2 regions of the Streptomyces sp. JNUCC 64 genome follow, and region 2 is predicted to be linked to the other one. Evidence: riboswitches for the same ligand, from Rfam matches in the RefSeq annotation. Region 2 holds a riboswitch; the other holds the start of a gene.
The links. Region 2 has a riboswitch for glycine ahead of gcvP (aminomethyl-transferring glycine dehydrogenase). Riboswitches for the same ligand answer to the same signal wherever they lie in the genome.
Positions count from the first base shown of each region.

Region 1: another riboswitch for glycine. It lies ahead of gcvT (glycine cleavage system aminomethyltransferase GcvT); the one in region 2 lies ahead of gcvP (aminomethyl-transferring glycine dehydrogenase).

Region 1 is NZ_CM137015.1:2,247,810-2,255,111, reverse strand. It holds gene glyA (serine hydroxymethyltransferase) at 167-1,435, opposite strand; gene gcvH (glycine cleavage system protein GcvH) at 1,457-1,837, opposite strand; gene gcvT (glycine cleavage system aminomethyltransferase GcvT) at 2,175-3,290, opposite strand; glycine riboswitch at 3,469-3,562, opposite strand; gene ACVWNX_RS08805 (AAA family ATPase) at 4,118-4,885, shown strand; gene ACVWNX_RS08800 (enhanced serine sensitivity protein SseB) at 5,060-5,875, shown strand; gene ACVWNX_RS08795 (enhanced serine sensitivity protein SseB C-terminal domain-containing protein) at 6,319-7,101, shown strand.
Region 2 is NZ_CM137015.1:7,267,708-7,275,009, forward strand. It holds gene ACVWNX_RS29930 (DNA polymerase IV) at 38-1,555, shown strand; gene ACVWNX_RS29935 (PRC-barrel domain-containing protein) at 1,453-1,848, opposite strand; glycine riboswitch at 1,962-2,059, shown strand; gene gcvP (aminomethyl-transferring glycine dehydrogenase) at 2,229-5,114, shown strand; gene ACVWNX_RS29945 (DUF5999 family protein) at 5,285-5,491, opposite strand; gene ACVWNX_RS29950 (hypothetical protein) at 5,859-6,437, opposite strand; gene ACVWNX_RS29955 (glutamate-cysteine ligase family protein) at 6,992-7,302, shown strand, end outside.

The sequences.
Region 1 (7,302 bases), 5.0 Mb from region 2:
CGGGTTTCCCCGGCCGGGCCCCGCGTTCCCGAAGGCGCTCGCTCCTTCAAGTGTCACCCGTCGTGGCCGGGACCAGCCGGGGCGACCGGCACGGGCCGGTGGACCGGTGGACCGATGGGCCGGTGCCGCCCCGGCCGGATCGCGGCCGGGGCGGCACCGGAGGGGACTACAGCCCCGGGTACAGCGGGTGCTTGTCGGCCAGGGCGGTGACCCGGGCCTTCAGCGCGGCGGCGACCGTCTCGTCGAACGACGGCTTCAGCGCCTCGGCGATCACGTCGGCGACCTCGCGGAAGTCGTCCGCGGTGAAGCCCCGGGTGGCCAGCGCGGGGGTGCCGATGCGCAGACCGGAGGTGACCATCGGGGGGCGCGGGTCGTTCGGGACCGCGTTGCGGTTCACGGTGATCCCGACCTCGTGCAGCCGGTCCTCGGCCTGCTGGCCGTCCAGCTCGGAGTCGCGCAGGTCGACCAGGACGAGGTGCACGTCCGTGCCGCCGGACAGCACGTTCACCCCGACGGCGCGGGCGTCGTCCCGCACCAGACGCTCGGCGAGGATGCGCGCGCCGTCCAGGGTGCGCTGCTGGCGCTCCCGGAACTCCTCGGTCGCGGCGACCTTGAAGGCGACGGCCTTCGCGGCGACCACGTGCTCCAGCGGACCGCCCTGCTGGCCCGGGAAGACCGCCGAGTTGATCTTCTTCGCCAGCTCCTGGGTCGACAGGATGACGCCGCCGCGCGGACCGCCGAGGGTCTTGTGCGTGGTGGTGGTGACGACATGGGCGTGCGGCACCGGGTTGGGGTGCAGCCCGGCCGCGACGAGACCCGCGAAGTGGGCCATGTCGACCATCAGGTAGGCGCCGACCTCGTCCGCGATCCGGCGGAACGCGGCGAAGTCCAGCTGACGCGGGTAGGCGGACCAGCCCGCGACGATCAGCTTCGGCTTGGACTCCTTGGCGAGCCGCTCGACCTCGGCCATGTCCACCTGGCCGGTGGTCTCGTCCACGTGGTAGGCGACCACGTCGTAGAGCTTGCCGGAGAAGTTGATCTTCATGCCGTGGGTCAGGTGCCCGCCGTGGGCGAGGTTCAGACCCATGATGGTGTCGCCCGGCTTGAGCAGCGCGAACATCGCCGCCGCGTTGGCCTGGGCACCGGAGTGGGGCTGGACGTTGGCGTGCTCGGCGCCGAACAGCTCCTTGATCCGGTCGATGGCGATCTGCTCGATCACGTCGACGTGCTCACAGCCGCCGTAGTAGCGGCGGCCCGGGTAGCCCTCCGCGTACTTGTTGGTGAGCACCGAGCCCTGGGCCTCCATGACGGCGACCGGGGCGAAGTTCTCCGACGCGATCATTTCCAGGGTCGACTGCTGGCGGAGCAGTTCGGCGTCGACGGCGGCGGCGACGTCCGGGTCCAGCTCGTGCAGAGGGGTGTTCAGAAGCGACATCAGATGATCCCTAGTTGTGGGTCAGCCCGCGGAAAAGGCGGTGTAGTCGTCGGCGGAGAGCAGATCGTCCGGCTCGCCCGTGACGCGCACCTTGAACAGCCAGCCGCCCTCGAAGGGCGCGGAGTTCACCAGGGACGGGTCGTCGACGACGTCCTGGTTGGACTCCGTGACCTCGCCGCTCACCGGGGAGTACAGGTCGCTGACCGACTTCGTCGACTCCAGCTCGCCGCAGGTCTCGCCCGCGGTCACCTGCTGGCCCACCTCGGGGAGCTGGGCGTAGACGACGTCGCCGAGCGCGCCGGCGGCGAACTCGGTGATGCCGACCGTGGCGACGCCGTCACCATCGGGAGCCGACAGCCACTCGTGCTCCTTGCTGTAGCGAAGCTGCTGGGGGTTGCTCATGGTGGGAATTCTCCTGTACGCGGGGGAGTGCTGAGGAACGGGACGTCTTGGCATGCGAGACGGACGGCGGGACGCGCGGGGGAACGCGCGCTCCGGCGGCCGTGGACGAGGAGTCCGTGGGCGGATCGGAGTGGTGCGGCGGTGCGGGTGGGCCGTGGGGCGCGTGGGGCGTGAGCCACAGGTGACCGTGGGTCCTACGGGTCCATGGGTCCTGTGAGGTCCGTGGGCTGCGGGGCGACCCGGGACGGGCGGATGCCGGGTGTGACCCGTACCGTCCGTCCGGCGGTGGCCCGCTGCCCGGCGGTGGCCCCGAGCGGGCCCCGCCCGGCCCGGTGGGCTACTTGGCGCGCCGGTAGAAGGGCAGGGCCACGACCCGGTACGGCTCGTGGGTGCCCCGGATGTCCACGCCGACCCCGACGGCGCCCGGCTCGGCGTGCGCGGCGTCCACGTAGGCCATGGCGATCGGCTCGCCGAGGGTGGGGGAGGGGGCGCCGGAGGTGACCTCGCCGATCACCGCGCCGTCCGCGACCACCGCGAACCCGGCGCGCGGCACCCGGCGGCCCTCGGCGACCAGTCCGACCAGCTTGCGGGGCGGGTGGGCGGCGGCCTTGGCGGCGGCGGCCTCCAGCGCGGCCCGGCCGACGAAGTCGCCCTCCTTCTCGAACTTCACCACCCGGCCGAGCCCGGCGTCGAAGGGGGTCAGCGCGGTGGTCAGCTCGTGCCCGTAGAGCGGCATGCCCGCCTCCAGGCGCAGGGTGTCCCGGCAGGACAGCCCGCAGGGCACCAGCCCGACCGGGGCGCCCGCCTCGGTGAGCGCCGTCCACACCCGCTCGGCGTGCTCCGGGGCGACGAAGAGCTCGAAGCCGTCCTCGCCGGTGTAGCCGGTGCGGGCGATCAGCGCGGGGACGCCCGCGACCGTGCCGGGCAGCCCGGCGTAGTACTTCAGACCGTCCAGATCGGCGTCCGTGACCGCCTTGAGGATGCCCGGCGACTCGGGGCCCTGCACCGCGATCAGCGCGTAGGCGTCCCGGTCGTCGCGGACCTCGGCGTCGAAGCCGGCCGCCCGCTCGCGCAGCGCGTCGAGGACGGTCTGGGCGTTGCCCGCGTTGGCGACGACCAGGTACTCGGTCTCCCCGGTGCGGTAGACGATCAGGTCGTCCAGGATGCCGCCGTCCTCGCGGCAGATCATCGTGTAACGGGCCCGTCCGGCGCCGATCGTGCCGATGTTGCCGACCAGCGCGTGGTCCAGCAGCCGCACGGCTCCCGGTCCGGTGACGGTGATCTCCCCCATGTGGGAGAGGTCGAAGAGCCCGGCGCGGGTGCGGACGGCCTGGTGCTCGTCGCGCTCGCTGCCGTAGCGCAGGGGCATGTCCCAGCCCGCGAAGTCGGTCATGGTCGCACCGAGCGAACGGTGCAGCGCGTCGAGCGCGGTACGGCGTGGGGCGGTGCTCATAGAAGGGTGCTCCCAGGGCATGACGGCAGGGCATGACGGCGAGGTGATCCTCCCCATCTGTCATCGGACCTGAGAGGTTCGCCGGGAGCCACGCCGTTGACGGCGGGTCTCTCGCCCGGTTTGCACCTTGGGTGGGACCGCGCGCTCTCCGGCGGCGCGATCCGCTTTTCAGATGTGCCTCGCCCGCGCGGTATCTGGGCCTGAGAGATTCAAGGGAGGGACTTGCTCCTTCGGCGCCCCGGTGTGGCCGGGGGCTCTCCCGCGCGGATTCAAGCGGCCGGTATGCAGTTGGTTGGCGGGCTCATCATTGCACGCATTCGCCGTGGTGGGCAGGGCGGAGTCCGCCGGATCCGGAGGACGGGGCGGGGACGGGGCGCGCCGGACCCGGGAGGGCGCGTCCCGCCGCCCCCGGAATCCAGGCCCCCGTCGGGATCCCGGCGGCGACCCCGACGGGGTTCCCGTGGGGGTGGGGCGCGGCGGCCGGGCCCGGGTGCGCGCCGGGGCGTGCGGAGGCGTTCGGCCGGGGACCGCGACGGCCTCCGCCGGGTGGTCGCGCCCCCGCTCCGGTCCGCCGCTCCCGCCCCGCTGGCCGCTCCGATCCCGTCCCGTGCGGCCCTCCGTTCCCGCCCCGCCCGGGCTCGGGGGCGGCCGACGCGGGTCCGGGGACGGTCCGGCCCGTGCCCGGGACGCGGCCCGGGACGTGGCCCGCCATGTGCCCGGGATTCCGTGACGGTCCTGTGGCGGGATCCGTACGGAAACGCCGTTGTCCGAAATTACCCGCTCTTTACACTCGACGGGGAAGGCTCACGTGACCGACGGAGGGGACGATCACGGTGAACAGGACCAGGGTGTATGTGAGCGCTTCGGGCGTCGCGCTGCCCGAGCAGCCGGGGGCCCGTGCCCGGAAGGCGTGCGGGGGCCGGACCGTCAGGATCGTGCGGGACCTGCGGGAGCGGGCGGGCCGGGGGCCGCGCGCCCTCCGGTTCGCGGCCGGTGACCTCGTGGTGGTCTCCGGGCTCCCCGGCAGCGGCAAGTCCACCTTGATGTCCCGGGCGGTCGACCCCGCCCCGCCGTCCGCCGCCGCCGAGGAGGACGAGGACCCCGACCCCGGCGGACCGCCCGCTCCCGACCGGCCCCCCGCCACCCTGCGGGTGGACTCCCAGGACACCCGGGACCGCTGGGCGGCCCGGATGCCCCCGGCGGTCCCCTACGCCCTGTACCGGCCGCTGGTGCGGCTCGCCCACTTCGCCGGGCTGCGCCGGGCGTTGCGCTCCGGGGCCAGCGTCGTCGTCCACGACTGCGGGTCCCAGGCGTGGGTGCGCCGCTGGCTGGCCCGCGAGGCCCGGCTCCGGGGCCGGGCACTGCACCTGCTGCTGCTCGACGTGGCGCCGGACACCGCGCTCGACGGGCAGCGGTCGCGGGGCCGGGGGGTCTCCCGGTACGCCTTCGCCCGGCACCACCGGGCGGTCGGACGGCTGGTGCGGGACGCGGAGCGCGGAACGCTGCCGCCGGGCTGCGCCTCCGCCGTGCTGCTGGACCGGGCGGCGGCCGACGCGCTCCGGTCCATCCGGTGCGACGGGACGCCGCACGGATAGCCGCCGTCCGGCGCCCGTTCCGTCACCGGCCCTTCTCCCGGGGGACTTTCCCGCACGGCCGCTGCGGCGGGCCGCTCCGGCCGGTGCGGGCACGGGAACGCGGCCCGGGGGCCCGTCGGCTTCGCATAAGGTGCCTGCGCAGACGCAGCGCGGTACCGAGCAGGTGGTTGACGTATGGAGATTCCGGCCCAGGCCCCCCACCCCGCGCCCTCCGGGGCGCCCGAGTCCCCGGTCCCCCCGGACGCCCCCGGTGCGGGGACCGGCTGGCCGGTGAACGAACTGGAGGAGGCGCTCGCCGCCTCGGTGGGGGTGCCGTCCGCCGCCGGGCGGATCATCGAGGTGCTCGGCCGCAGCCGGGTGTGGGTGCCGCTGCCGGACGGCGGCGGTCCCGACAGCGGCACGCTGGACCTGCCCGCCCTGGAGATCGACGGTCAGGGCTACGTCCCGGTGTTCACCTCCGCCGAGCAGTTCCGGCGGGTCGTCGGCGACCGGATGGGCGGCACGGTGGCGCCCGCCGTCGAGTTCGCCCGGGGACTCCCCCCGCAACTGGGCATCGTCCTCAACCCGGACGGGACGGTGGGCGTCCCGCTGCCCCCGGCCGCCGTCGCCGAGCTGTGCCGCGCGGGCCGCACCGTCCTGGACGGTCCGGTCAGCGGCGGGCGGGTCCGGCTCTTCCAGCCCGACTGGAAGGAGGATCCGGTCGACTTCCTCACCGCCGCCGCCGCCGAGTTCGCCGCAGTGCCCGCGGTCACCACCGCCCGCCGCTGTCTGGCGAGCGTGGAGGGCGGAGAACCGGCCCTTTTCGTCGGGGTCGAGCTGGACCGCTGGGAGGACGAGAACCGCGAGCGGCCGCTGGACGCGCTCGGCCGGGCGCTCGGCCGGGTCCCCGTCCCCTGGGGCGTGAACCTGGTCCTCCTGGACGTGGCCCAGGACCCGGTGGCCGACTGGATGCGCGAGCGGGTGCGGCCCTTCTACACCCGCGAGCCCTGACCGGACGCCCCGGCCCGGTGCCCTGACCGGACGCCTCGGCCCGGTTGCCCGGCCCGACCGGCGCGCCGACCAGCGCCGCCGTGCCGCCCCGCCTGCGGCCCGCCGGTCTCCCAGCCCCGCACGCCCCGCAGGCCGGTCCGCCCCGTGCGCAGGTCCGCCGCCCCGCGCCCCACCGCCCCGCCCCGCGCGGAACCGGCCACCAGCGAACGCCCGTCCCCCGTCCGGGACCGCTGGCGCGCGGGGCGGGGCGGGGACGGGTCCGTCCGGGTGACTCCGTGAGCTGTGACGGACCTGGGACCGGCGGGTCAAGTCCGTCCGGGCGGCGGCGCTTAAGCTGGTTCCATGGTCCGGGCGGGGGCCGTGGCGCCCGCCCGGACCATGGCGGGTGTATCGGGTACGGAGCCGCGTCGCGCTGCTCCGACGGGTCGAAGGGGCGGTCAAGGGTGAGTGCGTCGGGCACGGCTGCGGCCGGGCGGATCGAGCACATGCTGCGCCAGGTGACCCCCGGGCGCTATGACGCGTACGAGGCGCTGCTGCAGGCCCTCGCCGACCCCGAGGGCGGCCGGGTCCGGATGCTGCTGTGGCACGGCGCCCCGGGCTCCCCGGACGCCCAGTACGGCAACATGGACCTCGACGGCCTCGGCTACGCCCCCTGCGTCACCTCCGCCCAGGAGCTGTCCGCGAGCGGCTGGAACCGCGCCCACGAGACGCTGCCCGTCACCGAGGTGGCGCGGGCGCTCTACCCCGACCGGTACGGCCTCTGGCTCAACCCGCACGCTCCGGACGGCGGGATCGGCATCCCCTGGCTGGATCTCCGCCGGATCGCCCTGGGGCTGGACCGCCAGCCCGCCGGACCGCTCCGGATCTCCGACCCGGCCATCGAGATCCCCCAGTTCTACGCCGTCCTCGGACAGAACGCCCATCGCACCCCCGCCGTGCGCGCGCTGAACCGGGGGTGGGTGCAGCCCGCGCTCGGCGCCCCCTACCTGGCCATCGGGCTGGACGTGTACGACGCCGGGCCCGAGGCCGTCGAGGCGGTGCGGGTGATGATGCGGCAGTCGATCGGGGCGGTGCCCGAGGGGCTCGCGGTGTCCACGGTGGCCCTGGGCGACGAGTACGACCCCGTCGCGATGTGGCTGAGAGCGAACGCCCGACCGTTCTACGACCGCGAATCGCACGTCGCTCCGGCCGCCCCTACCGCCGGGTACGGTTACCCGCCGCGCTAGCGATTGACTCGTCCTCCCTTGTCGGGCAACAGGTGTTGTGTTCCTGTTGCCCGTTTCCTTTGTCTCTGACGTCCCTTGGGCGGGATGTCTCGTGGTTCTACGCGCGTTTGGCCGAAAAGCTCAACTCCGGCCCGTCCGGGCTGCGTTACCCGCCGTTCGAATAACGGAACCCCACGGACCGCATCACGGTTGCGCATCCAT
Region 2 (7,302 bases):
ACCGCCGTTGTCAGTGGCGTAGGGCAGCATCGGAGGGGTGAGGAACCAGCCCACCATCCTGCATCTGGACATGGACGCCTTCTACGCTTCGGCGGAGCAGGCGGCCAAGCCCAGTCTGCGGGGCAAGGCCGTGGTGGTGGGTGGCCTCGGGCCGCGCGGAGTCGTCGCCACCGCCTCGTACGAGGCGCGGCGTTTCGGGGTGCGTTCCGCGATGCCCACCGCCCAGGCCCGGCGGCTCGCCCCGAACGCCGCCTACCTGGTGCCCCGCTTCGCCTTCTACCGGGAGATCAGCGACCGGGTGATGGGCCTGCTGAGGGAGCTGTCGCCGCTGGTGGAGCCGCTCAGCCTGGACGAGGCGTTCGTCGATCTGGAGGCGGTCGGGGCGGCCCGGGACGAGGCGTCCGCCCGCGTGGTCGGCGAGCGGTTGCGCGCGGACATCAGGGCGGCCACCGGGCTCACCGGCTCGGTGGGGCTCGCCGCGTCCAAGATGGTCGCCAAGATCGCCTCGGAGGAGGCCAAACCGGACGGGCTGCTGCTGGTGCCCGCCGGTACCGAACGGGCGCTGCTGGCGCCGATGCCGGTCCGGGTGCTGCCGGGGGTCGGCCCCGCCACCGGGGACCATCTGCGGCGCGCGGGCATCACCACGGTCGGGGAGCTGGCCGAGGCGGGCGAGGACGAGCTGGTGCGGCTGCTGGGCCGGGCGCACGGGGCGGGGCTGTACGCGATGGCCCTCGCCCGTGACGAGCGGCCGGTGGTGGCCGAGCGCGAGACGAAGTCGGTGTCCGTGGAGGACACCTACGACGTGGACATCCACGACCGGACCCGGGTGCGGCTGGAGGTCCAGGGGCTCGCCGAGCGGTGCGTACGGCGGCTGCGGGCCTCGGGGCACTCCGGACGGACGGTGGTCCTCAAGGTGCGCCGTTACGACTTCTCCACGCTGACCCGCTCCGAGACGCTGCGCGGTCCCACCGACGACCCGGCGGTGGTGCGGGAGGCCGCCGCCCGGCTGCTGGAGTCCGTGGACACCACCGGGGGCGTGCGGCTCCTCGGAGTGGGGGTGAGCGGCCTCGCCGACTACACCCAGGAGGACCTCTTCGCGCAGGCGGCGGGGGAACGTGCCGGGGAGGAGCCGCCCGCCGCCGGGGACGGCGGTGAGGGCGGCGCCGTGGACACCGGGGCCCCGGGGATGGCCGGGGACGGAGCGGAGGGTGCCGGGGCGGTCCCCGCGCGGTCCCGGGCGTTCCCCCGGTGGCCGGCCGGGCACGACGTGCGGCACGCCGTGTACGGGGCGGGCTGGGTCCAGGGCAGCGGGGTGGGGCGGGTGACGGTGCGGTTCGAGACCCCGGACGCGGGGCCGGGGCGGGTGCGCACCTTCGCGGTGGACGATCCGGAGCTGACCCCGTCGGATCCGGTGTCCCTGCTGACGGACCCGCCCGGGGAGGGGACGGACGGCTACCGCTCGCCGGAGGAACCGGCGGCGTCGCCCGGGCCCTCCCCGCCGAGGGCCTCCCTGACGGACGGGACCGGGCCGGGGGAGGCCACGTCGAGCCCGTAGTGGTGGTACAGCCGGAGTTCCTGCTCGGGGGAGAGGTGGCGGCCGACCCTGAAGTCCGGGGCGTCCCTGATCAGGGCCCTCTCGAAGGGCACCCGGAGGGTGCCCTCCACCAGTTCGCTGGGTTCCAGGGGGACGAACGCGTCGCGGCTGAACAGCCCCGTCCTTATCGCCGCCCATTCCGGTACCCCGGTGGCGTCGTCCAGGTAGACCTCGTCCACCGTGCCGATCCTCGTGCCGTGGAGGTCGAACGCCTTGCGGCCGATCAGGTTGCGCGGATCGATGTCGGTCTGCACGTGCCCTCCAGCTGGTCGCAACTCATCCGTAAGCACTACGAAAGAGCACATTTCTCAGGGTGGCCACTCGAAGCTCAGCGCGAAGACCCGCTGGTAGGCTGGTAAACGGCTGTTGACCCTGCGCGGGAGAGCTCCCCGGCTGACGACCGGGGGCGCCGAAGGAGCAAATCCTCCCCGGAATCTCTCAGGCCCCCAGTACCGCGCGGGTGAGGTCACTCTGGAAAGCAGGGCGGACGGTGCGCACCCTCCACCCTCACCGACGGTGAAAGCCGGGCTCCGGTCCGGTGAAGCTCTCAGGTTGAGATGACAGAGGGGGAGGCCGTCCGGGCACCCGCGTCATGGTGCCCCTCGCAGGTCGTACCGACCAGGAGGCCCCCGCAATGACTGTCAACCGTCCCCCGCTCTCCCGGCTCGAACAGGGCATCCCCTTCGAACGGCGCCACGTCGGCCCCGACGCCGAGGCCCGCGCCAAGATGCTCGCCCAGGTCGGATACGGCTCGCTGGACGAGCTGACGGCGACCGCGGTCCCCGACGTCATCAAGAACGCCGAGGCCCTGAACCTGCCCGGGGCCCGCACCGAGGCCGAGGTCCTCGCGGAGCTGCGCTCCCTCGCCGACCGCAACCAGGTGCTCGGCTCCATGATCGGACTGGGCTACCACGGCACCTTCACCCCGCCGGTGATCCTCCGCAACGTCATGGAGAACCCGGCCTGGTACACCGCCTACACCCCGTACCAGCCGGAGATCTCGCAGGGCCGTCTGGAGGCCCTGCTGAACTTCCAGACCGTGGTCGCGGAGCTGACCGGGCTGCCCACCTCCGGCGCCTCCCTGCTGGACGAGGGCACCGCCGCGGCCGAGGCCATGGCGCTGGCCCGCCGGGTGGGCAAGGTCAAGAACGGGGTCTTCCTCGTCGACGCCGACGCCCTGCCCCAGACCGTCGCCGTGATCCGGACCCGCGCCGAACCGACCGGGGTCGAGGTCGTCGTCGCCGACCTCGGCGAGGGCATCCCCGCCGAGGTCGCCGAGCGGGGCGTCACCGGTGTCCTGCTCCAGTACCCGGGAGCCTCCGGCGCGGTGCGCGACCTGCGGCCCGTCATCGAGCGGGCCCACGAGCTGGGCGCGGTCGTCACCGTCGCCGCCGACCTGCTCGCCCTCACCCTCCTCACCCCGCCCGGTGAGCTGGGCGCCGACATCGCGATCGGCACCACCCAGCGCTTCGGCGTGCCGATGGGCTTCGGCGGACCGCACGCCGGGTACATGGCCGTCCACGAGAAGTTCGCCCGCAGCCTCCCCGGCCGTCTGGTCGGCGTCTCCGTCGACGTCGACGGCAACCGGGCGTACCGGCTGGCGCTCCAGACCCGTGAGCAGCACATCCGCCGGGAGAAGGCCACCAGCAACATCTGCACCGCGCAGGTGCTGCTCGCCGTCATGGCCGGCATGTACGCCGTCTACCACGGCCCCGAGGGCCTGCGGACCATCGCCCACCGGACCCACCGCTACGCGGCGATCCTCGCCGAGGGTCTGCGCACGGCGGGCACCGAGGTCGTGCACGGCGCGTTCTTCGACACGGTGACCGCCCGGGTGCCCGGCCGCGCCGCCGACGTCGTCGCCGCGGCCCGGGAGGGCGGCGTCAACCTGCGGCTGGTCGACGCCGACCACGTCGGCATCGCCTGCGACGAGACCACCACCCGCGCGCAGCTCGCCGCCGTGTGGTCCGCCTTCGGCGCCGAGGCCGATGTCGAGGCCTTGGACGCCGTCCTCGCCGACGCCCTGCCCCGGGAGCTGCTGCGCTCCGACGACTACCTGGCGCACCCGGTCTTCCGGCAGTACCGCTCGGAGACGGCGATGCTGCGTTACCTGCGGCGGCTGTCCGACCGGGACTACGCCCTCGACCGGGGCATGATCCCGCTCGGCTCGTGCACCATGAAGCTGAACGCCACCACCGAGATGGAGCCGGTCACCTGGCCGGAGTTCGGCCAGCTGCACCCCTTCGCCCCGGCCGAGCAGGCGCAGGGCTATCTGACGCTGATCCACGAGCTGGAGGAGCGGCTCGCCGAGGTCACCGGCTACGACAAGGTGTCCCTGCAGCCCAACGCGGGTTCCCAGGGCGAGCTGGCCGGGCTGCTCGCGGTCCGCGCCTACCACCGGGCCAACGGCGACGAGCGGCGCACGGTCTGTCTGATCCCCTCCTCCGCGCACGGCACCAACGCCGCCAGCGCGGTGATGGCGGGGATGAAGGTCGTGGTGGTCGCGACCGCCGACGACGGCGAGGTCGACGTCGAGGACCTGCGGGCCAAGATCGAGCGGCACCGTGACGAGCTGGCCGTGCTGATGATCACCTATCCCTCGACGCACGGGGTGTTCGAGGAGCACGTCGCCGACATCTGCGCGGCCGTGCACGACGCGGGCGGTCAGGTCTACGTCGACGGCGCCAACCTCAACGCCCTGGTGGGGCTCGCCAAGCCCGGCCGGTTCGGCGGCGACGTCTCGCACCTCAACCTGCACAAGACCTTCTGCATCCCGCACGGCGGCGGCGGTCCCGGTGTGGGCCCGGTGGCGGTGCGCGCGCACCTGGCGCCGTATCTGCCCAACCACCCGCTCCAGCCCTCGGCCGGGCCGGAGACCGGGGTCGGGCCGATCTCGGCGGCCCCCTGGGGCTCCGCGGGCATCCTGCCGATCTCCTGGGCGTACGTGCGGCTCATGGGCGGCGAGGGGCTGAAGCGGGCCACCCAGGTCGCGGTGCTCTCGGCGAACTACGTCGCCAAGCGCCTCGAACCGCACTTCCCGGTCCTCTACACCGGTCCGGGCGGTCTGGTGGCCCACGAGTGCATCATCGACCTGCGTCCGCTCACCAAGGAGACCGGCGTCAGCGTGGACGACGTGGCCAAGCGCCTCATCGACTACGGCTTCCACGCCCCGACGATGTCGTTCCCGGTCGCGGGCACCCTGATGATCGAGCCGACCGAGAGCGAGGACCTCGGTGAGCTCGACCGCTTCTGCGACGCGATGATCGCGATCCGCGCGGAGATCGACAAGGTGGCGTCGGGCGAGTGGCCCGCGGAGGACAATCCGCTGCGGAACGCGCCGCACACCGCGCGCGCCCTGGGTGGGGCGTGGGAGCACGCCTACGACCGTGACGAGGCGGTCTTCCCGGCCGGGGTGTCGCCCGCCGACAAGTACTGGCCGCCGGTCCGCCGGATCGACCAGGCGTACGGCGACCGCAACCTCGTCTGCTCCTGCCCGCCGCTGGACGCGTACGAGGACTGAGCAGCCCTCGGATGACGGGGTCGGTCCGGGAGCGTCCGGACCGGCCCCGTCGGCGTTCCGGCGGGGCGGTCGCCCCGTGCGTGCCGCCGTCGCGTGCCGTCGCGCTCGCCGTCGGTGGCGCGTTGGCGGCGCGCTGGCGTGTGCGTCGCCGTGCGGGCCGTACCAGCGGCCTAGGCGGCCGTCATCACGCCGTCCGTCCCCAGGGGACGGTGCGGCGCGATGATCTCCCCACTGGGCAGCAGTTCGCCGGTGTCCTCGAAGAGCAGGACGCCGTTGCAGAGGAGACTCCACCCCTGTTCGGGGCGGTGGGCCACGGCGAGCGCGGCCTCACGGTCGGCGGACTCCGCCGTCGGGCACGATGGCTGGTGCTGGCACATGATGGATGCGTTCTTTCGCTGCGGTGTGACGTCAGTGCTGCGGCTGGACTCGGTGCTCATGGCCGCCCCCCGTATCGTCGGACTGCTCCCCAGTGTTGCCCCCCGGACGGGATTCCGCAGGGATTTCGCGGCAGCGGGTTCTTCCGCGCGGAAGACCTATCACCCGCAAGGATGGTTCCGCTCAAATTGCTTGTCCGAACGGGGGGTTCGACATGGCCACAAAGGGCTAGTCCTTCCGGGCCGGTGAGCGGAGAAGAGCGGGCCCGGCACTCTGGGTGAGTGCCGGGCCCGAGGGGTCGTGCGCGGGCGTGCGCCCCCTCCGAAGCCCCGTACGCCGATGGACGGGGAGTGCAGGGAGGGGGAGGGCTCAGGCGGGCGCGGTGAGCGGGGGCTCCGGGGTGAGCCGGTGGCCCAGCGCGGGCAGCAGTTGGTCCGCGCGGAGCGCGTGGTGGGCCGCGACCCCGGGGGGCGCGGGGGCCAGCGGGACGAGCAGGTCGGCCGGGGCGAGGGTGCCGCCCGCGGGGTCGGCCGTGGTGTCGCCGTGCAGCCACAGCGTCAGCATGTAGAGCCCGGGGACGGACAGCAGCCGGGCCTGGTACGGCGTCGGCAGGGACTCGGCCTGGCGCACCGCGCGTTCGGTGGAGGCGATGTACGGGCCCTCGAAGAAGTGCGAGAAGGCCCAGCCGTCCGGGGTGAGGACGGTGTCCGCGGCGGCCACGGACTGGTCGCCGGAGCGGATCACGTAGCGCCAGCCCGACAGACTGGTGGACGAGGCGGGCACGAGCCGGTCGAGCACGTGGACGGGCAGCGGCAGTTCCGCCACGACGGGACCCTGCGCGGTGCGCAGGGCGGGGGTTCGGGCCTCACGGACGGCCGTGGGGGAGCCGAGTGCCGCGACGACGCTGCGCAGGGCGGGCGCGGGAGCGGGTGGAAAGACCAGCGGCATGGTGGGTCGCCTCTCATTCACCGGCAGGCGGAACCAGGGAAAGTGCGGACGTCACTGTCAGCGCATGAGGTCAGAGGTGGGCGAGGCGGCGGGGGACCGGGGCCGCGAGCGCCAACTCTCTGCCTTGGTAGCGAAGTTTATACGACGCGTGTTCGTTTGCTGATTCGGCTAGCTGATCGAATTGCGGGGAACAAGATGCGTTCAGGTCGGCGCGCGAGGTATTTTTATCCCCATTCGTGGGGCTCGTGACTCCGTGACCTCGCGTTGCTTTCCGGGGCCGGACGGCTCGTTTTCTCCGACCTTTCGAGCCATCATTCGGCGGAGTTCCCGCCGACACCTCCCCGGTGCCGTGCACCATCCGTGCCGGTGTTTCCCGGATGTATCACCCATTGCCCACGGAAACCGCTCCGCGGGTTAACGTGTCAACGGTAACCGTCCGGGTGGCCGCAATGGGGCGTTATCGATCGTGCCGTCTGGGCATCATCCCCCAGGACGGACCCCAGGACAGAGCGGCCGGGACGGTGGGCTGCCCACTTCGAGGAGGGAACGCTTCGATGGGGGAGAAGGTCGTAGCGGGCGCGGTCGACCTGTCCGACCGGCACCGGTACCGGGCGAAGCTCCGGCAGTGCCTGGCGGGACTCGGGCGACTGCTGGAGGAGGAGCGCTTCGACCGGCCCAAGAACCTCATGGGACTGGAGATCGAACTCAATCTCGCCGGGCCGGACGGACTGCCGCGCATGATGAATGCGCAAGTGCTGGAACGGATCGCGAGCCGGGATTTCCAGACCGAGCTCGCCATGTTCAACCTGGAAGTGAATATCGCCCCCCACCGGCTCGGCGGACGGGTACTGGACCAGCTCGCCGA